DNA from 2 places in the Bacillus sp. PK6-025 genome. Region 1 is predicted to be linked to the other one. Evidence: a T-box and tRNA genes for the amino acid it is inferred to sense, from the RefSeq annotation. Region 1 holds a T-box; the other holds one or more tRNA genes.

Region 1 (4,949 bases):
GCAATGTTTCCGTGAAGAAAACGGAACGTGTTGCGGATCTTCCGGTACACTTCTGCGACTTGCTTTAAGATCGCGTCAGATACGCGGACATCTGCTTGATAGTCGACAGACGCAACCCACAGCCTTAAAATATCGGCCCCGAACTGATTCATGATTTTTGCCGGAACAACGACATTCCCGAGCGATTTGCTCATTTTGCGGCCTTCTCCGTCAAGGGCAAAACCGTGTGACAGCACACCTTTATATGGTGCTTTACCCGTTACGGCAACGGCTGTCGAAATCGATGAGTTAAACCAGCCGCGGTATTGGTCAGATCCTTCCAGATACAAGTCCGCAGGTCTTACAAGATCATCGCGCTCTTCCAGTACGGCCTGATGTGACGAACCTGAATCAAACCAGACATCCATGATGTCCTGTTCCTTTGTGAACTTGCCGTTCGGGCTTCCCGGATGCGTAAAGCCTTCCGGAAGCAGTTCATTCGCTTCTTTTTCAAACCAAATGTTCGAACCGTGCTCCCTGAATAGTTCAGAAACGTGGTCGATCGTTTCATCCGTGATGATCGGCTCCCCGTTTTCGGCATAAAATACCGGAATCGGCACGCCCCATGCGCGCTGTCTTGAGATACACCAGTCGCCGCGGTCGCGGACCATATTGTAGAGGCGCGTTTCGCCCCATTCAGGCACCCATTTTGTTTCTTTCACCGCGTCAAGAAGCTCGTCTCTAAAGTCTTTGATAGAAGCGAACCATTGGGAGGTCGCGCGGAAAATGGTCGGTTTTTTCGTTCTCCAGTCGTGCGGATAGGAGTGGGTGATGAAATCGAGCTTCAGCAAAGCGCCTTTTTCTTCGAGCTGTTCTGTAATCGGTTTGTTGGCCTGATCGTAAAACAGTCCTTCAAAACCAGGGGCTTCGCTCGTCATATGTCCTTTTTCATCAACCGGGCAAAGCACGTCAAGTCCGTATTTCTGACCGATGATAAAGTCGTCTTCACCGTGTCCCGGAGCAGTATGAACACAGCCTGTACCGGCATCTGTAGTTACGTGTTCACCGAGCATAACAAGAGAATCTCTGCTGTATAAAGGATGAACCGCGACGATATGTTCCAGGTCTTTTCCTTTAACAGTTTGAACGACTTCATGATCTTCAAAGCCGATCGCTTTTGCCACGCTTTCAATCAATGCGCTTGCCATCACATAGCGCGCGCCTCCGGCAGCAACGACGCTGTACTCCAATTCAGGGTGTACGGCGATGCCGAGATTGGCCGGGATCGTCCACGGCGTTGTCGTCCAAATGACGATTTTTTCGCCGTTTGTTAATACACCTTTTCCATCTTTCACATCGAATGCAACATAGATAGACGGCGAGCGTTTATCATGGTATTCGATTTCAGCTTCAGCCAGAGCGGATTCGCTTGAAGGGGACCAGTAAACCGGCTTCTTCCCTTTGTAAATATAGCCTTTTTTCGCCATTTCGCCGAATACTTTAATTTGCTGCGCTTCAAACTCCGGCTTAAGGGTCACGTATGGGTTTTCCCAATCTCCTCTGACACCGAGGCGCTTAAATTGCGTTTTTTGTCCTTCGATTTGCTGCCATGCGTATTCTTCGCAAAGCTTGCGGAATTCGGCTACCGTCATTTCTTTGCGCTTCACTTTTTTGTTTTTCGTGAGCGCTGTTTCAATCGGCAGGCCGTGTGTATCCCAGCCCGGAACATACGGTGCATGATAGCCGCTCATCGATCTCGAACGGACGATGAAGTCCTTCAGTACTTTGTTGAGCGCATGGCCCATATGAATATCGCCGTTCGCATACGGAGGTCCGTCATGAAGCACGAACATCGGCCGGCCTTCGGTTCGTTTCTGAACGAGGCTGTAAATGTCCATATCTTCCCATTTCCCCTGGATTTCAGGTTCACGGTTCGGCAGGTTTCCTCTCATCGGAAAATCTGTTTTCGGCATTAAGAGCGTATCTTTATAATCCATTACCATTCCTCCAAAACATCTTTTCTAAAACAAAAAAAGCCTTTTCATCCCATAAGGGACGAGAAGGCTTTGATCTCGCGGTACCACCCTTTTAGACAAGCCGATTCGGCTTATCCGCTCAAACATCGTAACGTGATGGGACGTCCTTTCCTACTGGACGGTTCAGAAAGGAAACTTGAGGGCTGATTCACAACGATTCCAACAATCCCGGGCTTACACCGCCCCCGGGTCGCTTTCATTGTTTTCAGAAATCAATGTCTGTCCCTCTCAAACGTTTTTCACTCAATTTATGAACGTATTATATGCGAACGGATGACGATATGTCAAGAACGCAAATGAAATTCTATTCTTTTTCATCCATGACGGCGTCTACTTCGTATTCAAGCAAATGATCCCAGTCGTCGTTTTTCAACAGGTCAAGCTGCGCTTCGATCAGCATTTGGAAACGGGTTCTGAACACTTTTGACTGCTTTTTCAGCTCTTCGATTTCCATCGCGATCTTTCTCGATTTTGAAAGAGACTCATTAATGATCCGGTCAGCGTTTTTCTCAGCTTCACGAATGATGAGCTTCGCTTCTTTCTCGGAATTGCGCTTTACGTCTTCTGCTGCTTCCTGTGCGACAAGGATCGATTTATTCAACGTCTCTTCGATCGTCGAAAAATGGCCGAGACGCTCGTCAAGCTCGTTCACCTTTGATTCAAGCTCATTTTTTTTGCGCAGAATGATCTCATAATCCTTTCTCACCTGGGCCAGGAACTCGTTCACTTCATCTTCGTCATAGCCGCGGAACGCTTTTGTAAATGTTTTATTATGAATGTCATTTGGCGTCAAAGGCATGCTGCCCACCTCCATTATTTTTCTTTATGTACATTTGTCCTAGTCAACATTATAAAGCAAAATTCGACCGGGCGGAGAAAAAACTGTTAAAACGCGTCATTTTTGTTTTTCAAACGTCAATCTCCATTTGCCCTTCTTCGTTTTGCCGTCAATGTTTTTCATCCTGAACCGGCCAAACCCCCGGATCGAAATCATATCCCCTTCCGCCAGTGCATATGAAGGGTCTTCAATGACTTTCCAGTTCACTTTCACGAGGCCATTTTTCACGAGAACCTGTGCTTTTTGCCGGGATTGCCTGCTCATTGCCGAGCAAATCGCATCAAGCCTCAAAGATGAAACCGTATCATCCCTTATTTCGACATCCTGCTCCGGTACTTTAAGCTTAGAAAGCGGAATTTTTTCAAGGGAAACTTTCACCTTGCCGATTTGTGTCAGCTGGGTGAAAACAAAATCAGCGACTTCTTCCGAACAGATAAACTGCCATGTCCCGTCCGAAAAGATGAGGTCGCCGAACTTTTGGCGCCTCAATCCGATGCCCATCAATGAGCCGAGAAGCTCGCGATGCTCGATGGAGGCGAATTTTTGCGGATAGATGACTTCCCAGCCCTGAAGCTGAAAATCTTCGGCAGACGGCTCAGCATATTCAGGGAATAGTAAAGCCCTCTTTCGTTCGGCCTCAGGGAAGCCCCCGAAAAATTCAAGCCTCACTTCGTCCGACTGACCGATGACAGATTGCAGGATCACCTGTTCCCGCGGGTCCAAAAAATCGGTCAGCTTCATCCGGTACTGTTCCGCCACGATTCTTTTCCACTCAAGAGCCTGGTCGATAAACGGCTCTTCGTCTTTTCTGAAATGCTGGTAAATATCGCTCATTGTCTTTCCTTTCTATGTAAAGAGGCCTGGCCTACAGCCAAGCCCGATACTCGGCCCGCAAAGATTGAAGGCACGCTCCTGAACCACGGCGCCGCTGCCTGCGGTAAGTCTTACGGGAGATCGGCATAATGTCTTTAAAAAGCGCCGAGCATTCTGAAAACCGCAAGAAGCCCTGCATCTGCGAACCGCAGGATGAAAATCGCCACGAGCGGAGAAATATCAATCATCCCGAGCGGAGGAATAATCCTTCTGAACGGTTCGAGATAAGGCTCGCAAAGTGAAGCAAGCACCCGGCCGAATGAAGACTCCCTTGCATTAGGCACCCAAGACATAAAAATGTAAATAATGAGCGCAAACGAATAGACGGTTATAAGCGTGCTTAAAATTTGATAAAGTAGGATCATCTGCGATTTACCACCTCTGATGTTCTTCTTCTATGAGCTCGGAAATCGTGCCGGAGACATCGACGTTTTCAGGCGTGCATAAAAAGATGTCCGCTCCGATCCGCTGAATATCGCCGCCGAGAGCATATACAGTTCCGCTCAAGAAATCAACGATTCTTTTCGCCTGATCGTGCTGAATGCGCTGCAGGTTCACGACGACGGCGCGCCGGTTTTTGATATGGTCTGCGATTTCCTGGGCTTCCGCGTACACCCGAGGCTCACTTAACACTACTTTAGAAGATTTCTGAACGCTTTGCAAACTTACGACATTCTGCTTCCCAGCCGCTTTAGACTGGTAGGCGGTTCTGTCTTTCGATTCATGCTCTTCAGGGATTTCCTCCCTGTCTGTTTCAATGTACTCGTATTCGTATTCCTCATCATCCAAGGAAAAAAAGTTTTTAAATTTGTTTTTCAAACTCATGATTGTCCACCTCCAGTTTCATTTCCGACTAAGGAAGATCCGATTCTGACGAATGTCGCGCCTTCCTCGACTGCGATCGTATAGTCGTTAGACATCCCCATCGAAAGCTCGCTGCACGGGGCGTTCCATTGACCGAGCCCGCGAACCTCGTCGCGCAGCTCTCTCAGCAAGCGAAAACAGCTTCTGATTGCCGTCTCGTCATCCGTAAAAGGAGCCATCGTCATTAATCCCGCAATCCGGATGTTTTCATATGCAGACAGTTTTTTTACAAAAGAAAGAACCTCTTCTTTTGCCATGCCGTGTTTTGAAGATTCAAGAGATGTGTTGACCTGAACAAAACAGTCAATCGGTTTTTTTGCCCTCTTCTGAATCTCGTCGGCCAATGAAAGCCTGTCTAA
Region 2 (4,949 bases), 1.7 Mb from region 1:
TCCAACCATTCTGAGGGAACCTTTGGGCGCCTCCGTTACCTTTTAGGAGGCGACCGCCCCAGTCAAACTGCCCACCTGACACTGTCTCCCCGCCCGATAAGGGCGGCGGGTTAGAAGGTCAATACAGCCAGGGTAGTATCCCACCGATGCCTCCACCGAAGCTGGCGCTCCGGTTTCCAAGGCTCCTACCTATCCTGTACAAGCTGTACCAACATTCAATATCAGGCTGCAGTAAAGCTCCACGGGGTCTTTCCGTCCTGTCGCGGGTAACCTGCATCTTCACAGGTACTATAATTTCACCGAGTCTCTCGTTGAGACAGTGCCCAGATCGTTGCGCCTTTCGTGCGGGTCGGAACTTACCCGACAAGGAATTTCGCTACCTTAGGACCGTTATAGTTACGGCCGCCGTTTACTGGGGCTTCAATTCGCACCTTCGCTTACGCTAAGCGCTCCTCTTAACCTTCCAGCACCGGGCAGGCGTCAGCCCCTATACTTCGCCTTACGGCTTCGCAGAGACCTGTGTTTTTGCTAAACAGTCGCCTGGGCCTATTCACTGCGGCTCTCTCGGGCTTGCACCCTAACAGAGCACCCCTTCTCCCGAAGTTACGGGGTCATTTTGCCGAGTTCCTTAACGAGAGTTCTCTCGATCACCTTAGGATTCTCTCCTCGCCTACCTGTGTCGGTTTGCGGTACGGGCACCTCTCACCTCGCTAGAGGCTTTTCTTGGCAGTGTGGAATCAGGAACTTCGCTACTATATTTCGCTCGCCATCACAGCTCAGCCTTACGGGAAACGGATTTGCCTATTTCCCAGCCTAACTGCTTGGACGCGGATATCCAATACCGCGCTTACCCTATCCTCCTGCGTCCCCCCATTGCTCAAATGGTGAGGAGGTGGTACAGGAATATCAACCTGTTGTCCATCGCCTACGCCTTTCGGCCTCGGCTTAGGTCCCGACTAACCCTGAGCGGACGAGCCTTCCTCAGGAAACCTTAGGCATTCGGTGGAGGGGATTCTCACCCCTCTTTCGCTACTCATACCGGCATTCTCACTTCTAAGCGCTCCACGAGTCCTTCCGGTCTCGCTTCACAGCCCTTAGAACGCTCTCCTACCACTGTTCGTAAGAACAGTCCGCAGCTTCGGTGATACGTTTAGCCCCGGTACATTTTCGGCGCAGAGTCACTCGACCAGTGAGCTATTACGCACTCTTTAAATGATGGCTGCTTCTAAGCCAACATCCTGGTTGTCTAAGCAACTCCACATCCTTTTCCACTTAACGTATACTTTGGGACCTTAGCTGGCGGTCTGGGCTGTTTCCCTTTCGACTACGGATCTTATCACTCGCAGTCTGACTCCCAAGGATAAGTCTTTGGCATTCGGAGTTTGACTGAATTCGGTAACCCGGTAGGGGCCCCTAGTCCAATCAGTGCTCTACCTCCAAGACTCTTACCTTGAGGCTAGCCCTAAAGCTATTTCGGAGAGAACCAGCTATCTCCAGGTTCGATTGGCATTTCACCCCTACCCACACCTCATCCCCGCACTTTTCAACGTGCGTGGGTTCGGGCCTCCATTCAGTGTTACCTGAACTTCACCCTGGACATGGGTAGATCACCTGGTTTCGGGTCTACGACCACGTACTCATGCGCCCTATTCAGACTCGCTTTCGCTGCGGCTCCGTCTTTTCAAACTTAACCTTGCACGGGATCGTAACTCGCCGGTTCATTCTACAAAAGGCACGCCATCACCCGTTAACGGGCTCTGACTACTTGTAGGCACACGGTTTCAGGATCTCTTTCACTCCCCTTCCGGGGTGCTTTTCACCTTTCCCTCACGGTACTGGTTCACTATCGGTCACTAGGGAGTATTTAGCCTTGGGAGATGGTCCTCCCGGATTCCGACGGAATTTCACGTGTTCCGCCGTACTCAGGATCCACTCAGGAGAGAACGAAGTTTTGACTACAGGGCTGTTACCTCCTATGGCGGGCCTTTCCAGGCCTCTTCATCTACCTCGTTCTTTTGTAACTCCGTACAGAGTGTCCTACAACCCCAAGAGGCAAGCCTCTTGGTTTGGGCTGTTCCCGTTTCGCTCGCCGCTACTCAGGGAATCGCATTTGCTTTCTCTTCCTCCGGGTACTTAGATGTTTCAGTTCCCCGGGTCTGCCTTCTCATATCCTATGAATTCAGATATGGATACTGCTCCATTACGAGCAGTGGGTTTCCCCATTCGGAAATCTCCGGATCAAAGCTTGCTTACAGCTCCCCGAAGCATATCGGTGTTCGTCCCGTCCTTCATCGGCTCCTAGTGCCAAGGCATCCACCGTGCGCCCTTTCTAACTTAACCGTTAAAAAGAATCACTACGTGATATCTTGCATTACGAATTGAATGTGATGTCTACTGTTATCTAGTTTTCAAAGAACACGTTGGTGGAGCCTAGCGGGATCGAACCGCTGACCTCCTGCGTGCAAAGCAGGCGCTCTCCCAGCTGAGCTAAGGCCCCGTATATAAAGATGGTGGGCCTGAGTGGACTCGAACCACCGACCTCACGCTTATCAGGCGTGCGCTCTAACCAGCTGAGCTACAGGCCCATCTTTTGATTCATATGAAGGAAGTTCCTTCAAAACTAAACAAGATCTAAACGCACCTGTCTATAAGACCGCGAGGTCTTATATTCCGTATAATATCCTTAGAAAGGAGGTGATCCAGCCGCACCTTCCGATACGGCTACCTTGTTACGACTTCACCCCAATCATCTGTCCCACCTTCGGCGGCTGGCTCCAAAAGGTTACCTCACCGACTTCGGGTGTTACAAACTCTCGTGGTGTGACGGGCGGTGTGTACAAGGCCCGGGAACGTATTCACCGCGGCATGCTGATCCGCGATTACTAGCGATTCCAGCTTCACGCAGTCGAGTTGCAGACTGCGATCCGAACTGAGAACAGATTTGTGGGATTGGCTTAGCCTCGCGGCTTCGCTGCCCTTTGTTCTGCCCATTGTAGCACGTGTGTAGCCCAGGTCATAAGGGGCATGATGATTTGACGTCATCCCCACCTTCCTCCGGTTTGTCACCGGCAGTCACCTTAGAGTGCCCAACTGAATGCTGGCAACTAAGATCAAGGGTTGCGCTCGTTGCGGGACTTAACCCAACATCTCACGACACGAGCTGACGACAACCATGCACCACCTGTCACTCTGCCCCCGAAGGGGAAGCCCTATCTCTAGGGTTGTCAGAGGATGTCAAGACCTGGTAAGGTTCTTCGCGTTGCTTCGAATTAAACCACATGCTCCACCGCTTGTGCGGGCCCCCGTCAATTCCTTTGAGTTTCAGTCTTGCGACCGTACTCCCCAGGCGGAGTGCTTAATGCGTTTGCTGCAGCACTAAAGGGCGGAAACCCTCTAACACTTAGCACTCATCGTTTACGGCGTGGACTACCAGGGTATCTAATCCTGTTCGCTCCCCACGCTTTCGCGCCTCAGCGTCAGTTACAGACCAGAGAGTCGCCTTCGCCACTGGTGTTCCTCCACATCTCTACGCATTTCACCGCTACACGTGGAATTCCACTCTCCTCTTCTGCACTCAAGTTCCCCAGTTTCCAATGACCCTCCCCGGTTGAGCCGGGGGCTTTCACATCAGACTTAAGAAACCGCCTGCGCGCGCTTTACGCCCAATAATTCCGGACAACGCTTGCCACCTACGTATTACCGCGGCTGCTGGCACGTAGTTAGCCGTGGCTTTCTGGTTAGGTACCGTCAAGGTACCGCCCTATTCGAACGGTACTTGTTCTTCCCTAACAACAGAGTTTTACGATCCGAAAACCTTCATCACTCACGCGGCGTTGCTCCGTCAGACTTTCGTCCATTGCGGAAGATTCCCTACTGCTGCCTCCCGTAGGAGTCTGGGCCGTGTCTCAGTCCCAGTGTGGCCGATCACCCTCTCAGGTCGGCTACGCATCGTCGCCTTGGTGAGCCGTTACCTCACCAACTAGCTAATGCGCCGCGGGTCCATCTGTAAGTGGTAGCCGAAGCCACCTTTTATAATTGAACCATGCGGTTCAATCAAGCATCCGGTATTAGCCCCGGTTTCCCGGAGTTATCCCAGTCTTACAGGCAGGTTACCCACGTGTTACTCACCCGTCCGCCGCTAACATCAGGGAGCAAGCTCCCATCTGTCCGCTCGACTTGCATGTATTAGGCACGCCGCCAGCGTTCGTCCTGAGCCAGGATCAAACTCTCCATGAAATAATGGAGCGCAGATTAAGTTCGTCACATCCTGTGACAACATCTGCATGACCTGCATCGTGCAGGCCCCTGACTACGCACATTCGCATGTGCGATTTATTTAATGAATTAACAGGTACGTTTGTCTTGTTTAGTTTTCAAAGAACTTCATCGCCGCTCTCAAAGCGACTATAATATCTTAACATTTAATCGTGATGTCGTCAACAACTTTTTTTCAAAAAAATTATTCGTCATCAGCGACGAATACTAATTTAACACCTTTAAATAAAATTGTCAACAAGAAATTATATTGCGATAAATTGTTTAATAACAATAAGAGCTGCTACACCAGGAACCCCCAATAATCCACTCACTCCGGTTGTTACAATATTAATCGGCACGTGAATGCCCACGCTCTCGCCAAACAGATTCACACAGAATAAAAACAAAGCGCCGACTACAAATCTAACCGCTATTCTTCCGATTAATCGCAAAGGTTTAAATGATGCTTTTGAAAAAAACAACAGGGCAACCAAAGCGACAATTGCCCCGATAAAGATAACAGATCCCATGAATTCCATCACTCCTCGCTCGTTCTTGTACAAGCATATGATGGGAATCATGCGAATAGACCTGCTACTTCCAGCTGCCGATCCTTATATTTCTTTTTTTTGCTTCCCGCAAATAAAAAAAGTACTTTGACTCGGCAACCTTTAATTCGTAAAGAACTTCTG

What was found. A T-box is a leader RNA that pairs with one kind of tRNA and senses whether it is charged. The one in region 1 lies ahead of ileS (isoleucine--tRNA ligase), so its partner is inferred to be a tRNA-Ile.
Region 2: it has a tRNA-Ile gene. The T-box ahead of ileS (isoleucine--tRNA ligase) is inferred to sense a tRNA for this amino acid. The anticodon was not compared.

What each region holds. Positions count from the first base shown of each region.
Region 1 covers NZ_CP096509.1:1,706,561-1,711,509, reverse strand. Annotated here, with positions in the region: gene ileS (isoleucine--tRNA ligase) at 1-1,976, opposite strand, end outside; T-box leader at 2,028-2,257, opposite strand; gene M1D67_RS08890 (DivIVA domain-containing protein) at 2,320-2,814, opposite strand; gene M1D67_RS08885 (YlmH family RNA-binding protein) at 2,911-3,687, opposite strand; gene M1D67_RS08880 (YggT family protein) at 3,822-4,088, opposite strand; gene sepF (cell division protein SepF) at 4,099-4,551, opposite strand; gene M1D67_RS08870 (YggS family pyridoxal phosphate-dependent enzyme) at 4,548-4,949, opposite strand, start outside.
Region 2 covers NZ_CP096509.1:31,383-36,331, reverse strand. Annotated here, with positions in the region: rRNA gene M1D67_RS00185 (23S ribosomal RNA) at 1-2,340, opposite strand, end outside; tRNA gene M1D67_RS00180 (tRNA-Ala) at 2,422-2,497, opposite strand; tRNA gene M1D67_RS00175 (tRNA-Ile) at 2,509-2,585, opposite strand; rRNA gene M1D67_RS00170 (16S ribosomal RNA) at 2,688-4,236, opposite strand; gene M1D67_RS00165 (pro-sigmaK processing inhibitor BofA family protein) at 4,521-4,787, opposite strand; gene M1D67_RS00160 (YaaL family protein) at 4,852-4,949, opposite strand, start outside.